3 regions of the Methylocella silvestris BL2 genome follow, and region 1 is predicted to be linked to each of the others. Evidence: predicted binding sites of a transcription regulator. Region 1 holds the regulator's gene; each other region holds the start of a gene.

Evidence for each region. Region 1 encodes PhoB, which activates phosphate uptake and scavenging genes when phosphate is short. Its sites were predicted from a motif close to TGTCATNNANCTGTCAT; they were not measured.
Region 2: a site for PhoB is predicted at 2,836-2,852, ahead of olsB (l-ornithine N(alpha)-acyltransferase). Genes of this name have one in related genera too.
Region 3: a site for PhoB is predicted at 1,916-1,932, ahead of MSIL_RS13135 (esterase-like activity of phytase family protein). Genes of this name have one in related genera too.

The regions. Positions count from the first base shown of each region.
Region 1 is NC_011666.1:917,405-923,949, forward strand. It holds gene MSIL_RS04290 (aspartate aminotransferase family protein) at 1-9, opposite strand, end outside; gene MSIL_RS04295 (GcrA family cell cycle regulator) at 1,001-1,663, shown strand; gene phoB (phosphate regulon transcriptional regulator PhoB) at 1,802-2,599, opposite strand; gene phoU (phosphate signaling complex protein PhoU) at 2,604-3,314, opposite strand; gene pstB (phosphate ABC transporter ATP-binding protein PstB) at 3,401-4,183, opposite strand; gene pstA (phosphate ABC transporter permease PstA) at 4,180-5,019, opposite strand; gene pstC (phosphate ABC transporter permease subunit PstC) at 5,023-6,012, opposite strand; gene pstS (phosphate ABC transporter substrate-binding protein PstS) at 6,123-6,545, opposite strand, start outside.
Region 2 is NC_011666.1:1,786,215-1,792,759, reverse strand. It holds gene fliI (flagellar protein export ATPase FliI) at 1-201, opposite strand, end outside; gene flgF (flagellar basal-body rod protein FlgF) at 198-923, opposite strand; gene MSIL_RS08435 (DUF1217 domain-containing protein) at 927-1,706, opposite strand; gene olsB (l-ornithine N(alpha)-acyltransferase) at 1,864-2,778, opposite strand; gene MSIL_RS08425 (lysophospholipid acyltransferase family protein) at 3,022-3,798, shown strand; gene MSIL_RS08420 (hypothetical protein) at 4,076-5,593, shown strand; gene MSIL_RS08415 (ferritin family protein) at 5,989-6,545, shown strand, end outside.
Region 3 is NC_011666.1:2,806,969-2,813,513, reverse strand. It holds gene MSIL_RS13140 (sigma-54-dependent transcriptional regulator) at 1-76, opposite strand, end outside; gene MSIL_RS13135 (esterase-like activity of phytase family protein) at 263-1,759, opposite strand; gene MSIL_RS13130 (M3 family oligoendopeptidase) at 2,029-3,891, shown strand; gene MSIL_RS13125 (hypothetical protein) at 4,035-4,280, shown strand; gene MSIL_RS13120 (DMT family transporter) at 4,377-5,438, shown strand; gene MSIL_RS13115 (hypothetical protein) at 5,635-6,270, shown strand.

The DNA.
Region 1 (6,545 bases):
CGAGGGCACAGGTTCGCTCCGGGTTCGACGTTCAGGTCCGATTGGGAAGCTGCAAAAATCAAAAGCCGCCCATTGGGCGGCAAAAGTCGTAGAGCGCAATGTAGGCATTCCCTCCGGCCGGGTCAATTAGGAGGTGTTCGGGTTTGAGCTCGGCGGCGCGTCAGCCTTGCGCAAGCGGCCTCGGCTAGCCTCAGAGGCGTGGAGCTGCGCCATACGCAGGGGCGGCCAGCCGGCATAAGCTGTTGTGGGCGCAACTATCGAGGGGCCGACGCCGGCTTTCGATCGTATGCGCCTCTCGCCAGCGAAAAGATGGGCTTTGCGCCCCGGCGCCGCAAGCACTTGTTGAAAACCTGCCGGCGCCCTCTGTGAGGCTTGCATGCGATTCTACCACTAGTGTAGCGTTGGCCCTGCGAACTACGACATGTCGTGGTTTCGCCAGCCGGGGCGAGGCTGGCGAGCGGAACAGGTCACGCTGAATGCGAGGCGCTGAAACCGGCGCTCGCGCGCAACGTTCGGCGCCTCGGCGCCGCGCGAAATGACGGCCGTAAGGTCCAAGGGCGCGAGACGCATGGTCACGCGGCTGAATGAGGAAGCGGCGCCAGGGTCGGGAGCACAAGGATCCCATGGTTGCTGTGCGTTCAAATCATAGCGCCGGCCCGTTTGCGGACCCAATAGCCGGATGGCTTCGGCGAATGGAATTTGGCGCCGGATCAATACGTTGGAGCCTGTTCTCATGGAGCGATCATCGGGTTTCTCGATGAGAACGGGTTTTGCAGCAGATGGAATGGGTTTGCCCCCGCGTCCCGATCTAACGGCGAGAGCCGATCGATTTTTGTGGTTTCGGATGGACGCCATCCAAAACCGTCGCGACCCGAAGCATCATGGTCCGGACGCAGCGGCGTCCCGGATCGAATGACGCCGGAAAACGGAATGTTCAAGCGCAGCGTGCGGAGCCTATCAATGGCGCGGCGCTGCAATCGCCAAACCCTGGGAGGGTTCGATGTCCTGGACCGATGAACGCATCGACCTGCTGCAAAAGATGTGGCTGCAGGGGATGAGCGCCAGCAAGATCGCCAATGAGCTTGCAAATGGCCTGACCCGCAACGCCGTGATCGGCAAGGTCTACAGGCTCGGTCTCTCCGGCCGCGCCAAGGGCGACGCGCCGGGAGAGGATCACGCAAGCGCGAAACCTTCGCCGCGATCTCCGGCGCGCCCGTCCGGCCACGGGTCTCATAGCCACGCCTCCGGCGCGATCGCCCATAGCCCGATCGCTTCGGCTCATCACGCCTCCGGCCCAATCGCCAGCCAGAGCGCGCACAGCCAGATGTCGCGAGGGCAGCCGCAACCGACCGCTCAGAGGTCCTCGGCGGGGCCAGGCCTCATCAGCGGCAATACGGCGCTGGCGGCGGAGCCGATGCAGTTCGAGGCTCCGCTCCGGGCGCCAAGCGCGGATGTCGTGGTGCCGATCATCGAGCCGGTCACGATCATGGAGCTGCGCGAATCAATGTGCCGGTGGCCGATTGGCGATCCGACGCAGGCGGATTTCCGCTTTTGCGGCGCGCGCAAGTCGCCCGGCGCGGGACCCTATTGCGGCTGTCATTCGGCCATCGCCTACCAGCCGCAGCAGGATCGCCGCCGGCAGCGCCCGCCGAAAACGGCTTAACGGCGCGAAGTCCAAGACGTCGCCTTGCCGCCGGAGGAGTTCACCCGGCGGTGAAGCGCTGCAAAAGCATGGCGGGCCGGGAGGGTTTCCCGCCGTGACGCCAGCCGGCCGGACCGGGCTGGATCTCGCCGGACGGCCTCAAGGCGTCCGGTCTGAAGCCCCCGGCCCTTTCCCAAAAGTTTCATCGAAGGAATAGCCCGCGCCGCGCACCGTGCGGATCGGATCGCGTTCGCCTGGCGCCGTCAGCGCCTTGCGCAGCCGGCCGACATGGACGTCGACCGTCCGCTCGTCGATTTCCGCCGAAAGTCCCCAGACGCTGTCCAGCAGTTGCGCGCGAGAGAAAACGCGGCCGGGGCGCTCCATCAGATGCTCCAGCAGACGGAATTCGGTCGGGCCGAGATGCACGTCGCGGCCGGTGCGCCGAACGCGCCAGTTCTGCCGGTCGAGTTCGAGGTCTCCCGCCGAAAGCACGGCGGCGACGCGGTCCGGCCGCGCGCGGCGCAACAGTGAGCGCACTCGCGCCATCAGCTCCGGCACGGAAAAGGGCTTCACCACATAGTCATCGGCGCCGATGGAGAGGCCGCGCACGCGCTCGCTCTCCTCGCCACGCGCGGTGAGCATGATGACCGGCAGGCTGCGCGTGGCCTCGCGCGCCCGCATGCGGCGGCAGATCTCAAGGCCCGACACGCCGGGCAGCATCCAGTCGAGAATGACGAGATCGGGCATGGTCTCGCTGAGCCTGATTTCCGCTTCGTCGCCGCGCTCGACGCGATCGACGACAAAGCCCTCGGCTTCAAGATTATAGGCGAGCAGCATGCTCAGCGCCGCTTCGTCCTCGACGATAAGGATGCGCGGCGCCGGCGTTGGCGAAAGGCCGCGGGCGGCGCCCGGCCGGCCGTCGGTTTTGCTGTCGGCGTTGGCGTGAATATCGCTCATGGGATCACTTTACGGCTGGCGGGTCGGACAGGATGCTGCGGCCCTTCGGCCGGTCGGTCGGCATGGTCTCGCCACTGACGAGATAGACGACGGTTTCGGCGATGTTGGTCGCATGGTCGCCGATGCGCTCGATGTTTTTCGAACAGAACAGGAGATGCGCGCAGAAGGAGATGTTGCGCGGATCCTCCATCATGAAGGTCAAGAGGTCGCGGAAGACGGAATCCTCAAGCGAGTCGAGGTCGGCGTCATAGGTCCAGACCTCGCGGGCTCTGGCGATATCGCGCTCGGCGTAGGAATCGAGCACGTCCTTCAACAGGATGGCCGCGCTTTCCTGCATCGACTTCAGCCCGATGATGGCGCGGGGAATGCGCACGTCGCCGGCGATCTTGATGGCGCGCTTGGCGATGTTCTTGGCGAGATCGCCGACGCGCTCGAGATCGTTCGAAATCCGGATCGTCGCGATGATTTCGCGTAAGTCCACGGCGAGCGGCTGGCGGCGCGCGATCGTCAAAATGGCCTGCTCCTCGATCTCGCGCTGGAGCATGTCGAGGCGCGGATCGGTGGCGATCGTCTGATTGGCGAGTTGCACGTCGAAATCGCCGAGCGCGTCCATGGCGTCGGCCAGCATTTTTTCAGCAATGCCGCCCATTTCGGCGATCTTCTGGCCGAGCCCTTCGAGTTCCTTGTCGTAAGCTTTGACGATATGATCGGCCATTGCATTTGCCTCGAAGCTCTAGTCTTTGCCAGCGAAGCGGAGACCGGTTCGCGTCAGCACAAATTGGTAAAATACCACGCGAACGATCAGCCGAACCGGCCAGTGATATAGTTTTGCGTCTGTTTCTTGTCCGGCTGCGTAAAGATGTGGGTCGTCACGCCGAATTCGATCAATTCGCCGAGATACATGAAGGCTGTGTGGTCGGAGACGCGCGCCGCCTGCTGCATGTTGTGGGTGACGATGACGATCGTGTAGTTGACCTTCAGCTCGTCGATCAGCTCCTCGATCTTCGCCGTCGAGATCGGATCAAGCGCGGAGCACGGCTCGTCGAGCAGAATGACTTCAGGCTCGATTGCGACGGTCCGGGCGATGCACAGGCGCTGCTGCTGTCCGCCGGACAGAGACAGTCCGGACGCTTTCAGCTTGTCCTTGACCTCGCCCCAGAGCGCGGCGCTTGTGAGGGCCGCCTCGACCTTGTCGTCAAGTTCGGATTTGCCTGTTTTCTTATAAAGCTTGATGCCAAACGCGATGTTGTCATAGATCGACATCGGAAACGGCGTCGGCTTCTGAAACACCATGCCGACGCGGGCGCGCAGCAGATTGACGTCGACGCCGGGTCTCAGAATGTTCTCGCCGTCGAGGATAACTTCGCCGGTGGCGCGCTGCTTCGGATAAAGATCATACATCCTGTTCATGACGCGCAGCAGGGTGGATTTGCCGCAGCCCGACGGGCCGATGAACGACGTCACCCGATTGGCGTAGAGCGGCAGGCTGACGCCCTTCAGGGCAAGATTATCGCCATAATAGAAATTGAGATCCCGGATCGAGACCTTCTGCCGCAAATTGGCGAGGCCGTTCGTCGTCGTCATTTCTCGGTCCTTTGCGCGCCGAGGGCCCGGGCGCTGATCGACAGCGCGAGCACGGCGAGAGTGATGATGAGGGCGCCCGCCCAGGCAAGCTGCTGCCATTCCTTGTAGGGGCTCAGCGCAAACTGGAAGATGACGACAGGAAGGCTCGCCATCGGCGCGTTGAGATCGGTGCTGAAGAACTGATTGTTCAGCGCGGTGAACAGCAAGGGCGCCGTTTCGCCGCTGACGCGGGCGATGGCGAGAAGGACGCCGGTGATGAGCCCCGCGCGGGCGGCGCGATAGGCGACCTTGCCGATCACGAGCGCGCGCGGAAATCCAAGCGCGGACGCCGCCTCGCGCAGCGTATTCGGCACGAGCAACAGCATATCCTCGGTCGTGCGCACGACCACCGGCACGACGATCACGGCGAGCGCGAAAGCGCCCGCATAGCCCGAAAAATGCCCGGCCCGAGCGACCAGCGCCTCATAGACAAACAGGCCGATAACGATAGAGGGCGCGCTGAGCAGGATGTCGTTGATGAAGCGGACGACGAAGGTCAGCTTCGAATGGCGGCCGTATTCGGCCATATAGGTGCCGGCGAGCATGCCGAGCGGCGTTCCGATCAGAACGCCAAGAAAGGTGATGATCAGGCTGCCGACGATGGCGTTGAGGAGGCCGCCGGACGCTCCGGGAGGCGGCGTCATCTGCGTGAAGATCGCTGGAGAGAGCCCGCCGAACCCCTGGACGAAGAGGTCGATCAGGATCACGACAAGCCATGAGAGGCCAAAGAACGCCGAGGCGTAGCAAAGGCCAAGAGCGATCGCATTGGCGCGGCGGCGGCTGGCGTAAAGCGACATGGGTCAGATCCCCGCCTGGCGATCGAGCCGCATCAACAGATAACGCGCAATCGCGAGGATGATGAACGTGATCACGAACAGGATCAGGCCGAGCGCGATCAGCGAGGACGTGTAGAGATCGCCCACGGCTTCGGTGAATTCATTGGCGATGCTGGCCGAGATCGTCGTTCCCGGCGCGAGCAGGGATTCTGAAATGCGGTGGGCGTTGCCGATGACGAAAGTCACGGCCATCGTCTCGCCGAGCGCGCGGCCAAGGCCGAGCATGACGCCGCCGATGACGCCGACCCGCGCGTAGGGAATAACGATCGCGTGGATGACCTCCCATGTGGTGCAGCCGCAGCCATAGGCGGCCTCTTTCAAAACCGGCGGAACGGTCTCGAACACGTCGCGGGAGATCGAGGCGACGAAGGGCAGCACCATGATGGCGAGGATGAAGCCGGCAGTGAGAATGCCGATGCCATAGGGTGGGCCGGCAAACAGCGAAGACAGCACCGGGACGTTGGCGAATGTTTCGATCAGCGCCGGCTGCACGTGTTTCTGCAGGAAGGGCGCGAGGACGAACAGGCCCCAGATGCCATAGATGATCGAGGGAATGCCGGCGAGCAATTCGATCGCGACGCCGATCGGCCGCCGCAGCGGAACGGGGCAAAGCTCGGTTAGAAAGACGGCGACGCCGATGCCGATCGGGGCGGCGATCACCATGGCGATCGCGGAGGTGACGAGCGTGCCGTAGATCGGCGCCAGGGCGCCGAACTGCTCCGTCACCGGGTTCCATTTTTCGGTGGTGAAGAAAGCGAAGCCAAAGGTCGAAAGGGCCGGAATCGAGCCGATGACCAGGGAGGCGATGACGCCGCCGAGGATAAGCAGCACGGTCAGCGCCGCGCCCATGGTGATGAAATGGAATGATTTGTCCTGCAGCCGCAGCCAGTTCAGGACGCGAAGCTTGTCCTGCGCCTTGGCGGAGGGAACGTCCTCGAGGGCGACGTCAACCAATGTCTTTCTCCGCATCGCCTAGTCGCGCTTTAGTCATTTTAGCCGATCGCCGCGGCGCTGTTTGGTCTGCTGCGGCGCCGAAGCGCCGCAGCAATTTTAGCGCATTTAAATCAGTTGATCAGCGCCTTGCCGTCGGGTCCCTTGATGTCCGCGGCCCAGGTCGCCCGGACGAGCTTGATGAGCGGCTCGGGCAGCGGGATATAGTCCAGCTCCTCGGCCGCCTTGGTTCCCTTGTTGAAGGCCCAGGAGAAGAACTTCAGCGCCTCGCCGGCGGCGACGGGGTCCGTTGGCTGCTTGTGCATCAGTATGAAGGTCGCAGCCGTGATCGGCCAGGACTGCGCGCCCGGCTGGTCGGTCAGGATCTGGTAATAGCCCGGCGCATGCGCCCAATCGGCGTTGGCGGCGGCGGCCTGGAAGGCCGGCACGGTCGGGGCGACGGCGGTCCCGGCCTGATTGACGAGCTTCGTCGTCACCATCTTGTTCTGCTTGGCGTAGGCGTATTCGACATAGCCGATCGCGCCCTTGGTCTGGAT
Region 2 (6,545 bases), 870 kb from region 1:
GCGATTGCGCGCGCCTTCGGCTTCGGGACCAAAGCGCACGCATTCGCCGAGCTTCACAAAGGATGATAGTCCGGCGACGCGGGCATGCGAGGGCGATAATTCGGTGACGGCGCCGCTGACGCGCACCAGCGGCTCCGCCGCCGCCTGCGTCATGGCCCGCTCCAGTTTCGCGAGCGCTCCGTCAGCGGGGCGATCGATCATGAAGTCGCGCCGAGCGTCTTAATGGCGTCTTTCAGGGAGGATTCCGATCCCTCTGTCGCCGAATGGATGTTCTCGAATGCGCGCGAGACCATGATCAGCTTGGCCATTTCGAGAATCGGATTGATGTTGGCTCCCTCGATAAAGCCCTGATGGACGCCATTGTTGCTGAAATCGAGTTCGGCCGTCGCCGGCAGATCGCTCATCACGCCGGAGTTGGTGTAGCGTTTGAGTTTGGCCTGTCCGTCGAGGCTGAAAATGCCGATCGCGCCAACCTGATGGCTGTTCTGCGTGATCATGCCGTCCTGCGCGATGGTCGGCGGCCCCGCGGCCGGATCGAGCAGGATCGGCGTTGCGCCGGCGTCGAGGACCGGAAAGCCGTCGACGCTGACGAGCGCTCCGCTCTCCTCCATATGCATGCGCCCGTCCTTGGTGTAGACGGTTCCGTCAGGCGTTTTCAGCGCAAGCCAGCCATGGCCTTGAACGGCGACGTCGAGGGGTCCGTCCGTCTTGATGGGAACGCCGCCGCGCCGCGAGATGAAGGATTCGCCATTCGAGACGAAGGCGACGGGATTGGCGCCGGCCTTGGACAGAAGCGATTTGAATTCGACCTCCTCCGCCCTGTATCCCGGCGTGCTTTGATTGGCGACATTCGCCGCGATCGTCGTCAGACGCCGGTCGAGCGCGACCAGCCCCGACAGCGAGACGTAAAGTCCGCTTTGCATGGATCAGCTCCCTCCGAGCTTGAGATTGGCGAGGCTCATGAGGAGGCTCTGGCTGATGTCCGGCGTTGACACTTCGAGCGCGGACGAGGGCGTCATGGAAACGCCCATGGGATGCTGGGCGTCATAATTGGCGGTGAACCGTTGAATCAGCTTTTGCAGCTTGGCGGGGTTCTGCAAATCGCCGATCTTGAACAGCGCATTGATGGTCTTGGCCTGCACGTCGATGTTTTGCTGCGACATCGACGCCGAGAGGCCGAAGGCGGTCTGCACGACGCCGAGCAGGGTCTTGTCGGCGAGGATTCCGTAAGCGCTTTTCACGGTTGGCGCGATTCGCTTGAAATAAAGCGCCATTTTGGCGCCGTCATTTTGTTTCCCGACATTCGCCTCGAGGGTCTGCTCGACGTAATTGTCTTTCGTCGTCTTCTGCGCCTCGGCCGAGATTGTTCCAACGGCGCCTTTGGCGGAAAAATTATAGGCGGCGGCCAAGGCTTTGTAGCGACCGCCGCTGAGGGTGTTTGCGAGGGACGCGCCGTCGGTAACGTCGCTGGTCAGGACCTTACGGATAAGGCCCTTGGCGTAGGCCATGTCGCTGAGGCCGTAGGCTTTCAGCACATAGGCGTAGAGCCTTTGATTTTTCATCAGGTCGTCGACCGACTTTACTTTGCCGATATTCGCCTCGTAATAAGCGGTCTCCCTTTTGGCGACTGTATCGGAGGCGGCGGTGGCGAGCGATTTGCTGAAATCCCGCGTCAGCATCGTGTAGTAAAGCGTCGAGTTCAACATGCCAGCGGTCCTGCAACGTCTGGCGCAGTGTCCCTCGCGGCCCTTGCGCGAGACTGACCCGCGCCTCTTCGCGCCAGTGTGGGCGGAAAGATTGAACGGCGCTCAAAGCCCGACGATTGCATTTTAAGCGAAGACCGGGCGCAACGCGCCCGCAGCGTCAGGCGAGGACGCTTTCCGGCCGCTCCATCGGCGCGCCGAAATAGGCGGCGTAGCGGTCTTCCATATCGGCCAGCGGCATGATGGTGAACACATCCGTCGCGCCGAATTGGGCGTCGACCACGGCGCCCGCGCCGAATTTTGCGCCGACCCGCAGATAGGCCTTGATCAGCGGCGGCAGCGCCGCCAGCGCGCTGCGGGCGTCGATCTCCTGCGGCTCCAGAATATCGACATTCGCCTCGCGCCCCGGCAGCGGTCGGACGTCCCAGGCTTCGGGCGCCTGAGCCTGGTGGCGCAAGAAACTCAAAGGGAGGGCGAGCGCCCGCGGATCGACGCCGGGCAGGCTGGCGCAGCCGATCAGCGCGTCGATGCGGTGGCGCGACGCGTAAAGCCAGAGGCCGCGCCACAATAATTCGATGACGCGCTTGGAGCGGTAGCGGGGATGAACGCAGGCGCGGCCAAGTTCGAGAAAGCGCGTGCCCTGGCGGCGCCTCACGAGCGCCGCGACGTCGAATTCGCGCTGGCTGTAAAAGCCGAAATGGCGTTCGGCGACGTCCTGCCGCAACAGGCGATAGGCGCCGACGATCTTCGGCTTCGGCCGGCCGAATCGATTGGTCCGTTCGAGATCGATGACAAGAAGATGGTCGCAGACCGAATCGAATGGGCAGATGTCGCGCCGGGTCAGCTTCGCCGCAGCGTCCGGCCGCGCGCCGCCTTCCTCGAAGAAAACCTCATAGCGCAGGCGCTGCGCCTTGCGGATCTCCTTCTTCGTCGTCGCGAGCCTGACCTCAAAAGGGCCGAAACGCGCGACGATAGCGTCGCTCGGGATCGCGGTTCGCCCGATGCGGGCGATGCGCGCGAAGCCGCCCGAGACGGGCGCGATCTCGCCGGAGGGCGCGTCGAAGGAGTGCGTCAAGTAATGATTCCGCTTTCGATGATCGCGTCCGATTTAGGATTTTGACGCAAAGCTTTGATGACGCGAATACGACAAATCATAGCGTTAGCGCTGTTCACCGTCATGAAACTGCAAGCCGGCGAGCATAAAGCTTAACCGATTGGTTCTCCTTGGGAGGCTCGCCTGGCCGTTCTGCGCGCTGTTCTGCTTGTGCTCGCCTTTCTTGTTTTCCTCTGCGTTGGAATTCCGGCGCAGAGCATCGCCATGCGGCTGCGCCGCTCCGCGCCGATAAATCCGTCGATTGTTTTCTGCCGCGTGCTGATTAGGGTTCTGCGCGTCAAGATCAGCGTTTCGGGCGCGGCCCATTCATCGCGTCCGCTGCTGCTCGCGGCCAATCATGTCTCCTGGATCGACGTTCTGGCCCTTGGCAGCCTCTCCGGCTTCAGCTTTCTCGCCAAGCGGGAGGTCGGATCCTGGCCGCTGATCGGCGCCATCGCCCGCCAGCAGGGGACGGTCTTTGTCGATCGAAAGCGGCGGCGGTCGATTCCCGCCGCCAATGCGGCGATGGCGGAGCGCATGCTCGAAGGGCGGCGGGTTCTGCTGTTTCCGGAAGGGACCACGGGCGACGGAAGGGCGCTTGGCGTCTTTCGCAGTTCGCATTTCGCCAGCGCCCGAGACCTCCTTGCGCGCGTGGGGGCGGCGGAGGCCGAGGACGTTGCCGTGCAGCCGGTGGCGATTTCCTATTCCGCGCTGTCGGCCGCCTGGCTTGGCGACGCCGCGCTGCTGCCGCATCTCTGGCAGGTTTTGACCGGAGAGCCGCTGCGCTGCCGAATCATGTTCGGCGAACCCTTGCGCTTCGCGCGCGGCGCGGATCGCAAGTTGATCGCCCGTGAGGCCGGCTCGCGAGTCGCACTGCTGCTGGCGGCGGCGCCAGCGCTTGCCGTAGCGGAATCCCAGCGCCAGCCGCGCGATGAGGCGCAGGCCGCCCCCGAAGCTGCCGCCGCCGCCGAACTTTGCGTCGAGGAGCCGAAGCTGGCGTAGATTTCGCCTCGCAATCTGGCGACAGCATACTGGGAAATTTTGCGCCGCAGCGGAAACCTGCATTCGGCGTGTTGCTAGCGTCCGCTCGCCCTTGCAGCGTGTTTCACCTCTGTTGCGAAACGCTACAACGCTACAGTTTCTCCACAAGCAAATATGCCGGATCTATTCGCTAAAGCATTGATCTCCCGCAAGTCTCTGGTCTGGCCCAAGCATTGCTCTGTTATCACGCGGACAATAATGGCGCGAAAACAATGCGCCGACGCGGGAGGGGTCCATCATGCGCCAGAGATCGCGCCACAGCGGGATTCAAAATTCGCTTCGACTCTTGCTTGGCTGCTGCATCGGAGCCGCGGTTCTCGTCGGCGCGCAGGCGCGGGCGGACGTTACCGACGAATTGATCGAGCGCCTAAAAGCCAAGGGCATTCTAAGCGGCGGCGACTATCAAAAATTAAAGCAGCGTCGCGCTGCCGAGGCGAAAGACGCCGGCCGCAAGCGCGAGGCGAAAGCCGCGGCGCCGAACGGCGCGGTCGCCGCGCCAGATCCCCACTTCATCACCGCGATCGACAAGGGCGTCGGCGTACGAATCGGCGACGTCGACGTCAAACTCTCCGGAGGCATCGACTTCTTCGCCGTCGAGCAGTTCAAGGGGCAGGTGACGGGTTCGGCCACGACCGGCGGCGTCGTCGGCGGCCTTGTCAACATCAACACCAGCACGGTCAATAATTCCAATTCAACGCGTGGCGGCATGCTCGGCAGTTCGCTGGTGCTCAGCCTGGCGACAAATCAGATGGGTTACGATCTCGGCGCGACGTTCGGATTTTATAGCGTCGGGACCAACGTCAATACCGGAGCATCGCCCTTCAACGCCAACAGCTTTGGCGTGGCCTACGGGCTGGGCACGGCGTCGATCGATCTGCGGCAGGTCTTCGGAACCATTGGAACGCCGGAGGCGGGCACCGTCAAGATTGGACGCGATCTCGCCTTCTTCGGGGGCGACATCATTTTGTATGATGCGATGCTGCTTGGCGTCGGACTTCCGTTCCGTAACGCCTCTCCAGGATTTACCTCCGGGCATATCGGCAGCGGCTATGTCTATGCGGACTGGATTCCGCAGATCAGCTATACGTCTCCAAGCTTTTACGGATTCGACGCCTCGGTTGGCCTGTTCACCCCGCTTAGCCAGGCCGCCGTATTTACGGGAACAGATTCCGGCAATCTCAGCGGTCATGACCAGCCGATGTTGCAAGGCCGCGTCCGATACAAGGGCGATGTCGCGCCGTCAGTCAAGCTGACGGCCTGGGTCTCAGGCCTGACCGAGCAGCAGCGCTCTGAGGGGCTGGTCGCCGGAGACGCCCTCCCGGCGGGCCAGAGAATTCGCGCCTCGGCAGTGGACGGCGGCGCCAAACTCGACATCGGCGACGCAAGTTTAGTCGGCTACGGCTATTATGGCGATGGGCTCGGCACCAGCGTGTTGTTTTTTGATGGAATCAGCCCGAACGGCCAGACCCGCGAATCCTACGGCTGGCTGGGTCAAGGAAGCTACACTTTTTTCGACAAACTGACGCTTGGCGCAAATTACGGCATCAGCTACCTCCAGTCGAACAGCTACGACAACGTTCAGAACTACAACGCTTTTATGCTGCGCTCCTATGAGTCCTATGTGGCCTTTGCGCGCTATCAGCTAACGTCCTGGGTCATGCTCGAAGCGAACTTCTTCCGCGGCATAGCGAAGAACCAGTCGGGAGGCGCGTTCAGTTCGAACGCGCTTGCAGTCGGAACGCTGTTCTCCTTCTGAGAATCTGGACGCTTGGAAGAGATCTTCCTTTTTCGTCCAGCCCCTCCTTGACGCCGGATCGTCCGACATCCGGCGCCTTTTTTATCACGATCGAAGCGGGGCTCGAAGATCCAACAGCGTCGCTTGTGTTGCGGCCTCGATGGAGATGTTGCGAGATTGTTTCGTCCCGCAACAAAGGACAATCGAAGATGCAGGCGCGTGACCCGATAATTGAACTAAGCGACTGATTTTATGTGAGGTTTACGCTGTGGCATACGAGTTGCGATTAAACATTGCGGAGAGAACCAAGCAATCGCGCCGCTTTCGCAAAGAAAGTTCGTTAGGCGCCGCGTAGCGGCAAAATAGCCGGCCGCGGCTCAACCACGAGGATCGTGGGCAAGGGAGGATCGAAAACCATGTCTTTGTCACTGAACAGCATAACGCAGCAAAAGGGAATCCCGATCGCCGAAGCGACGCGGCGCATCGCCGACCTCGGCTGGACGCCGACCTATGTCAAGGAGGCGATGACCTTCCCGACCGACTACAAAATTTCGAAGCATCCAAAGGATCCGATGAAACAGGTCCTGCGCTCGTACTTTCCGATGCAGGAAGAGAAGGACAACCGCGTCTATGGCGCGTTGGACGCGGCTCTGCGCGGCGACATGTTCCGCAATGTAGAGCAGCGCTGGGTCGAATGGATGAAGCTGTTTTTGGCCATCATTCCATTTCCGGAAATCTCCGCCGCCCGTTCGATGGCCATGCTTGGGCGCCTTGCGCCTGGCGACGAGCTGCGCACCGGCTTCACCATGCAGATGGTCGATGAGTTCCGCCATTCCACGATTCAGATGAATCTGAAAAAATGGTACATGGAAAACTATATCGATCCGGCAGGCTTTGACATCACGGAAGCCGCCTTTGGCAAGTGCTATGCGACGACGATCGGCCGCCAGTTCGGCGAAGCCTTCCTGACGGG
Region 3 (6,545 bases), 1.9 Mb from region 1:
CGAATTTTCGAATGATCTCGGCGGCCAGCTGGCGCTCGAGAGGATCGTCGTCGACAATCAGAATTCTTGGGGACATGCGGCCTCGCGCGCGGGCCGTCGTGACGCTCGAATCAAAAACGCCGAAACGGTCCGCAGCTGAAAAGGGGCGAACGCGCCCCTGGCGCATGAATCTCCCCGATTACGGTAAACGCGGTGTTAACGAAGCGCGAAAGAGTTGTCGGGAAATTGGCGCGCCCGATGGCGCGCCAGAATCTTGCGTTTATTAGCGCCGCGGCCGGCCCGGCGCGACATAGGTCGGCAAAGTCACGCGATAGACGAGAACCAGCGTATCGACGTTGAAGCCCGAGGCGTCCTGATAGGCGACGCCGGCCATGCGGCCGTTCTGGGTGATGAAGTCATTGTCGCTGCCGACGAAGAGGAAATAATCGTTCGGCGCGGCGGCGTCGCCGACCGGAGCGACGGCGATGCTTTCCCATTTCTCATAGAGATCGTTGCCGTCGTTCGGCAGCCCGTTGTGCAGGTTGAATTTCGCGAGCTCGGCCGCCTCGTTGATATCGAGGAATTTCTGATAGGCGACCGGGGTGATGGCGCCGCTGAGAACGCCGAGCGGCGCGATTGAGCCGCCGGCCGCATCATATTGGCCGCCGGCGATATTCGTCGCGCCGGAAATGTCGATGAGATCGACGCTGCGGTAGACCGAACCCGGGTTGCTGACGGCAAAGCCGCCGCCGCTGTCGCGCGCAAGAACCAGAAACTGGTGATCGTTCAGGGCGAAAAGCTCGCTCTGCGCCGCGGTCAGAAGCTTCGGATTGGCTGTCGTCTGATCCTGATAGAGCGGCAGCTGCACGACATATTCGGCTTTCAGCTTCGGCGCGCCGCGGCTGAGATCATAGGCGAGCAGACGGGTGTTGCGGCGCGTCGTGCTGATTTTGCTCGGATCGAGATCCTGGATGAGCGCGCTCTGCAGCAGCACGAACAGCGTCTTGCGGTCCGGGCTCATCGCAAGGCCTTCGAAGCCTTGATTGTTCTGGCGCCCCATCAGCGGGTTGCCGAGGCTCGGATTATAGGTGACGCCGACCGGCGGGCTATTGGCTGAAAAATTCTCGACAATCTCGCCGGCCGCATTCTTGCGCTTCGGGATGAAGGCTTCGGGCGGGCGGAGCGCGTCGATGAGGCGGCCATTCGCGCCGAAATGATAGACATAGGCGCCATATTCGTCGCTGATCCAGGACGATCCGTCGTTCAGCCGCACGACCGCTTCGGCGTCGATGGCGAGTTTGCCGTTCTGGCCGACCGGCAGATCCGGGAAATGCCCCGCCGCCGGCTTCACGCCGATCGCGTCGAAGCCCGTGGTCAGGCCGCCGCGGAACAGCGTCGACGAGCGGTAATTGAGGCTGAGCTGATTCTGGCTCGCTGTCGCCGCGCCATAAAAGGGCGTCAGCCGTATCTCGAAATGTTGCAGCCGGCCGCGGAAGTCGGTCGTGCCTTGCGTGTTCCAGCCGCGGTCCGGCAGCATGTAGAGCTGTCCGCTGTAAAAGCCGCGCCGGTCCTTTTTCCAGCTGGGCAGATCGAGCGCCATGCCGGAGCCGAAGCCGCCGAGCGTCTCGCTGTATTTGTCCAGCGCGTTGGAGGGAACCCGGCCAACGCCGACGAGGCCCTTGTTGACGTAGGTGGCGCCGCTGAAATCGACAGAGCCGCCGGCGTTCGCCGCGCCGGCGCAGAGGACGGCGAGAATGGATGAAGCGGCAATATGGCGCAAAGCAGCCGCCCCGGCGCGCCCGCACGCCGAAGCCCTGAATCTGGATCGCATTTAGTCCCCCGTTTTGTTCGGTTTCGCTTGGGCCCGGCCGATCGCCGAACGCCGGCCGAATCCGGCGCCGGCTAAAACCGCGCAGCGCCGCTATGGCCCCGCCGCGTGACAGCCGTGTTACAGGGCGGACCAGGCCGTCGCGGTTGATCTCGGCGGCGGCGCTCCGATATGAGTTTTACGCGCGCAAGCGTTTCGTCCCCGCCTCGAGGTATCCCGACATGCGCATTTCCGGCCGATCCGACATTTTTCATGGCCCCGAGGCGGCGGCCCGCCAGAGCGCGGCAAATCCGTCCGTCGATCTTGGCGATCTGCCGGAGTGGAATCTGTCCGCCCTTTATCCGGCGCCGGATTCGCCCGAATTTGCCGGCGATCTTGCGAGAGCGGCAACCGAGTGCAAGGCCTTCGCTGAGGCTTTCAAGGGCCGCATCGCCGAGCTCGCCGCAGATTCGTCCGGGGCTTCGCTCACTGCGGCCGTCAAACATTACGAGGCGCTCGACGAGCTTTTGGGGCGTATCATGTCCTATGCCGGCCTCATCTACGCGGGGGACACGTCCGATCCCGTCCGCGCGAAATTCTATGGCGACGCGCAGGAAAAAATCACCAACGCCTCGTCCGATCTCCTGTTCTTCGAACTGGAGCTGAATCGGCTCGACGACGGCGCGCTCGACGCCGCCCTCGCCCAGGAACCGCTCGCGCATTATCGCCCGTGGATCGAGGACGTCCGCAAGGGAAAGCCCTACCAGCTCAGCGACGAGCTCGAAAAACTGTTCCACGAGAAATCGAGCACGAGCTATTCCGCCTGGAACCGGCTGTTCGACGAGACGATCACCGCGCTGCGCTTTCCGCTCGACGGCAAGGAGCTGTCGATCGAGCCCGTGCTCAATCTGTTGCAGGATCCCAACGAGGCGGCGCGGGAAAAGGCGGCGAAAATCCTCGGCTCGGTGCTGAAGGACAATCTGCGCCAGTTCGCCCTGATCACCAACACGCTGGCCAAGGACAAGGAAATCTCCGACCGCTGGCGCGGCTTTCAGGACGTCGCCGATTCGCGGCACCTTTCGAACCGGGTGGAGCGCGAGGTTGTCGACGCGCTGGTTGGCGCGGTTCGCGCCGCCTATCCGCGCCTGTCGCATCGCTACTACCGGCTGAAAGCGAAATGGTTCGGCAAGCCCGCGCTGAAATTCTGGGACCGCAATGCGCCGCTGCCGGACGCGCCCGCGCGCGTCTACAAATGGGACGCCGCGCGCGACGCCGTGCTCGGCGCCTATGGCGATTTTTCGCCGAAGATGGCCGACATCGCGCGGCGCTTCTTCGACGAGCGCTGGATCGACGCGCCGGTGCGGCCCGGCAAGAGCCCCGGCGCCTTCGCGCATCCGACCGTGCCCTCGGCGCATCCCTTCGTGCTGCTCAACTATCAAGGCAAGCCGCGCGATGTGATGACGCTCGCCCATGAGCTCGGCCATGGCGTGCATCAGGTGCTCGCCGCCCATAATGGCGCGCTGATGGCCCCGACGCCGCTGACGCTCGCCGAAACGGCTTCCGTGTTCGGCGAGATGCTGACCTTCCGCGCGCTGCTGGCGCGGGCCGGGACGCTGGCCGAACGGCGCGCCATGCTGGCCGGCAAGGTCGAAGACATGCTGAACACGGTGGTGCGGCAGATCGCCTTCTACAGCTTTGAGCGCAAGGTCCACACCGAACGCCGCAAGGGCGAGCTGACGGCCGATAATCTCTGCGATTTCTGGATGGAGGAGCAGAGCGAAAGCCTCGGACCGGCGATCGAATTCACCGACGACTATCGCTCCTATTGGGCCTACATCCCGCACTTCATCCATTCGCCCTTTTATGTTTACGCCTACGCCTTCGGCGACTGCCTCGTGAATTCGCTTTATGGCGTCTATCAGAATGCGAGCGAGGGTTTTGCCGAGCGCTATTTCGCCCTGCTGTCGGCAGGCGGCTCGAAGCCTTATGGCGAGCTCCTAAAACCGTTCGGATTGGACGCGCGCGACCCGGCGTTCTGGCAGATCGGCCTCTCCATGATCGAGGGGATGATCGCTGAGCTCGAAGCGCTGGAGGAGCAGGCGTGAGCGCCGCGGCGGCCGAGCCTTATTGGGGGGACGCGCGTAACGTTTGAGGCCGCTGCTGCGTTTAACCCTTTGCGCTGGCGGCCGGTCGCCGGCGGCTTGCGCAGACGCCGGCTGCGCTGCGGACGGCTTTTGGGGAGACGGTCATGAAGCTCAATCGATTAATCGCTCTGTCGCTGGCTTGCTCGATGAGTTTTGCGCCGATGGCTTTCGCCGCCGGTCTTGAGGGACTTCAGTTCGAAAAAGAAGTCACGATGAAAATGAAAAGCGGAAAATCCGTCACCATCAAGCTCGCCAAGATGAACGGCCAGATGATGGCGATCGTGCCGATGGAAGATCTGAACGAGCTGTTGATGCGCGCCGAAGGGCACGACATGAGCACCTATAACTGACGGCTCAGGCGGCCGGCCCGGCGTCTTCAGGCGGCGCGGGCCTCAACATCTGGCAAAAGGGCCATGCGGCGGCGGCGCCGCATGGCAAGATCTTCAATGCTTTCGAAAAATTTGGGACAAAGGTGGCCCGGCGTTCATCTCGCGCTTCTATCGGCGCTCCTGTTTGGCGCGCTGACGCCTCTGTCCAAATTGCTGCTGGGCTCGCTCGACCCGCAACTGCTCGCCGGCGTCCTCTATCTCGGCGCCGGCGTGGGCCTCGCCATCACCCAAATCGCGCGCGCGTCATTCGGAGCCTCGACGCGTGAGGCCCCTTTGCGCGGCGCCGATCTGCCGTGGCTTATTGCCATTGTGCTCTTCGGCGGGTTTCTTGCGCCGCTGGCGCTGATGCTGGGTCTGGCGCAGACCGACGCGGCCTCGGGCGCCTTGTTGCTCAATCTCGAATCCGTCGCGACGCTGGCGATCGCCTGGACGCTGTTCCGGGAGAATGTCGACAGGCGCCTGCTGCTTGGCGCCTTCGCGATTCTCGCCGGGGCGGTGCTTTTGTCCTGGAATGGCGGGAGCGTCCGGCTCGATCGCGGGGCCCTGCTGATCGCCGGGGCCTGCCTCGCCTGGGGCCTCGACAATAATCTCACGCGAAAATTGTCGTCGGCGGATCCGGTCCAGATCGCCATGATCAAGGGCTTCGCCGCGGGAGGCGCCAATATCGGCCTCGCGCTGTGGCGCGGCGCGGAGCCGGGCTCGGCCGGACTCATGGGCGCCGCCGCTTTGGTCGGCTTTCTCGCCATTGGGGTCAGCCTGGTCGCTTTCATCCTGGCGCTGCGGCATCTTGGGGCGGCGCGGACAGGGGCCTATTTCGCTTTGGCGCCCTTTATCGGCGCCCTGCTCGCCGTCCTGCTGCTGCACGAGCCTCTGACGGCAAAACTGGTCGCCGCGGGACTTCTGATGGGCGCTGGCCTGTGGCTGCATCTGGCCGAGCGGCACGCGCATGAGCACACCCATGAGCCGCTGGAGCACGAGCACGCCCATGTCCATGACGCGCATCATAGCCATGGCCATGACGAGCCGATGAGCGAGCCGCACTCGCACTGGCATAGCCACGCGCCGCTGACCCATGCCCACCCGCATTATCCGGATTTGCATCACCGCCACCGGCATTGAAGCGCCTCGGAGGGCAGCGGCCCTCGGGTGGCCTTGTCAATAGTTCCGATTCGAACGCAATTTTGTTTGTCAACTGCATACACTTGGTAATTGTTGGTTTTGCACAGACTCGTTTGTTCTAATTTTGTCCGTTGTAAACTTGCCAACTCCCAACGCTTGTGGTTAAGTCCGATTGATAGGAGAATCGAGCGAGCCAATGGACGACCGCATTCTAAAAGCCTTTGACGACGAGATTGGATATTTGCGAGACAGGCTCGTGAAGCTTGAAAAATCGCGCGCTCATTATGTTGAGCTCATGCAGGTGCAATCCCGCGAGAACACGGTTGGCACCGATCTGAGAAACGTCACACTTTCTTTGTCTCAAGAAACGGCGGTCATTAACCGCGCTGTTATTTCTGGGTGGAAACAACTTGGCTCGGTCGCCCGGCGGGGGTCAAATAATCAAGTTGTCTACGACCGCGTTTTGAAGGTTCTCGAAACTTTCGAGGAGCCCGTCTCTACCGCAGACTTGTTACGGAGCCTGAGGGCTGCAAACATTGAGATTGGCGGCAAGGACCCCCGCAATACTCTTTCCGCTATGCTCTCCACGTCCCCCCTCTTCCAATCCAATGGTCGTGCAGGATGGACTTTGAGGACAGACAATCCATCCCACCGTAACGCGCCATCTGAAGCGAAGCCAGACGTCGAGGAAGAATTTGAAGGCTTCGCTGAGCCAGATGAACCGGCCGAGGTCAGGACGGAGCGGGTCGGAATCTCAAATGAGCATCGCGTCGCGCCGCCTTTGGCCAACATGGCGCCGGACGGTAGAGGGCCTCTCGCCCCAAAGAATTAAGGCGGCCAAAGAGGCCGCCTTTCAGGAATGAAGCGTCGGGTTAACCCCTCGCCGGAGACGCCCGCGCCTTCATAGCCGCTCCCCAGAGGAGCATTTCAACCCCGAGCATAAAGGCCGTGAAGCCGGTCGGGAGGTGGTACATGATAATAACTAATTGACCCTTTGCCGGGTCGGCGACTTCGTTGGCGCGAAGTTCGCCGTTCCCGGTACCGGGTTGGTAGCCGAAAGCCAGATTTCCGCCTGTGCCGATCCGCCTCAGTCCACCTTTAATTTTT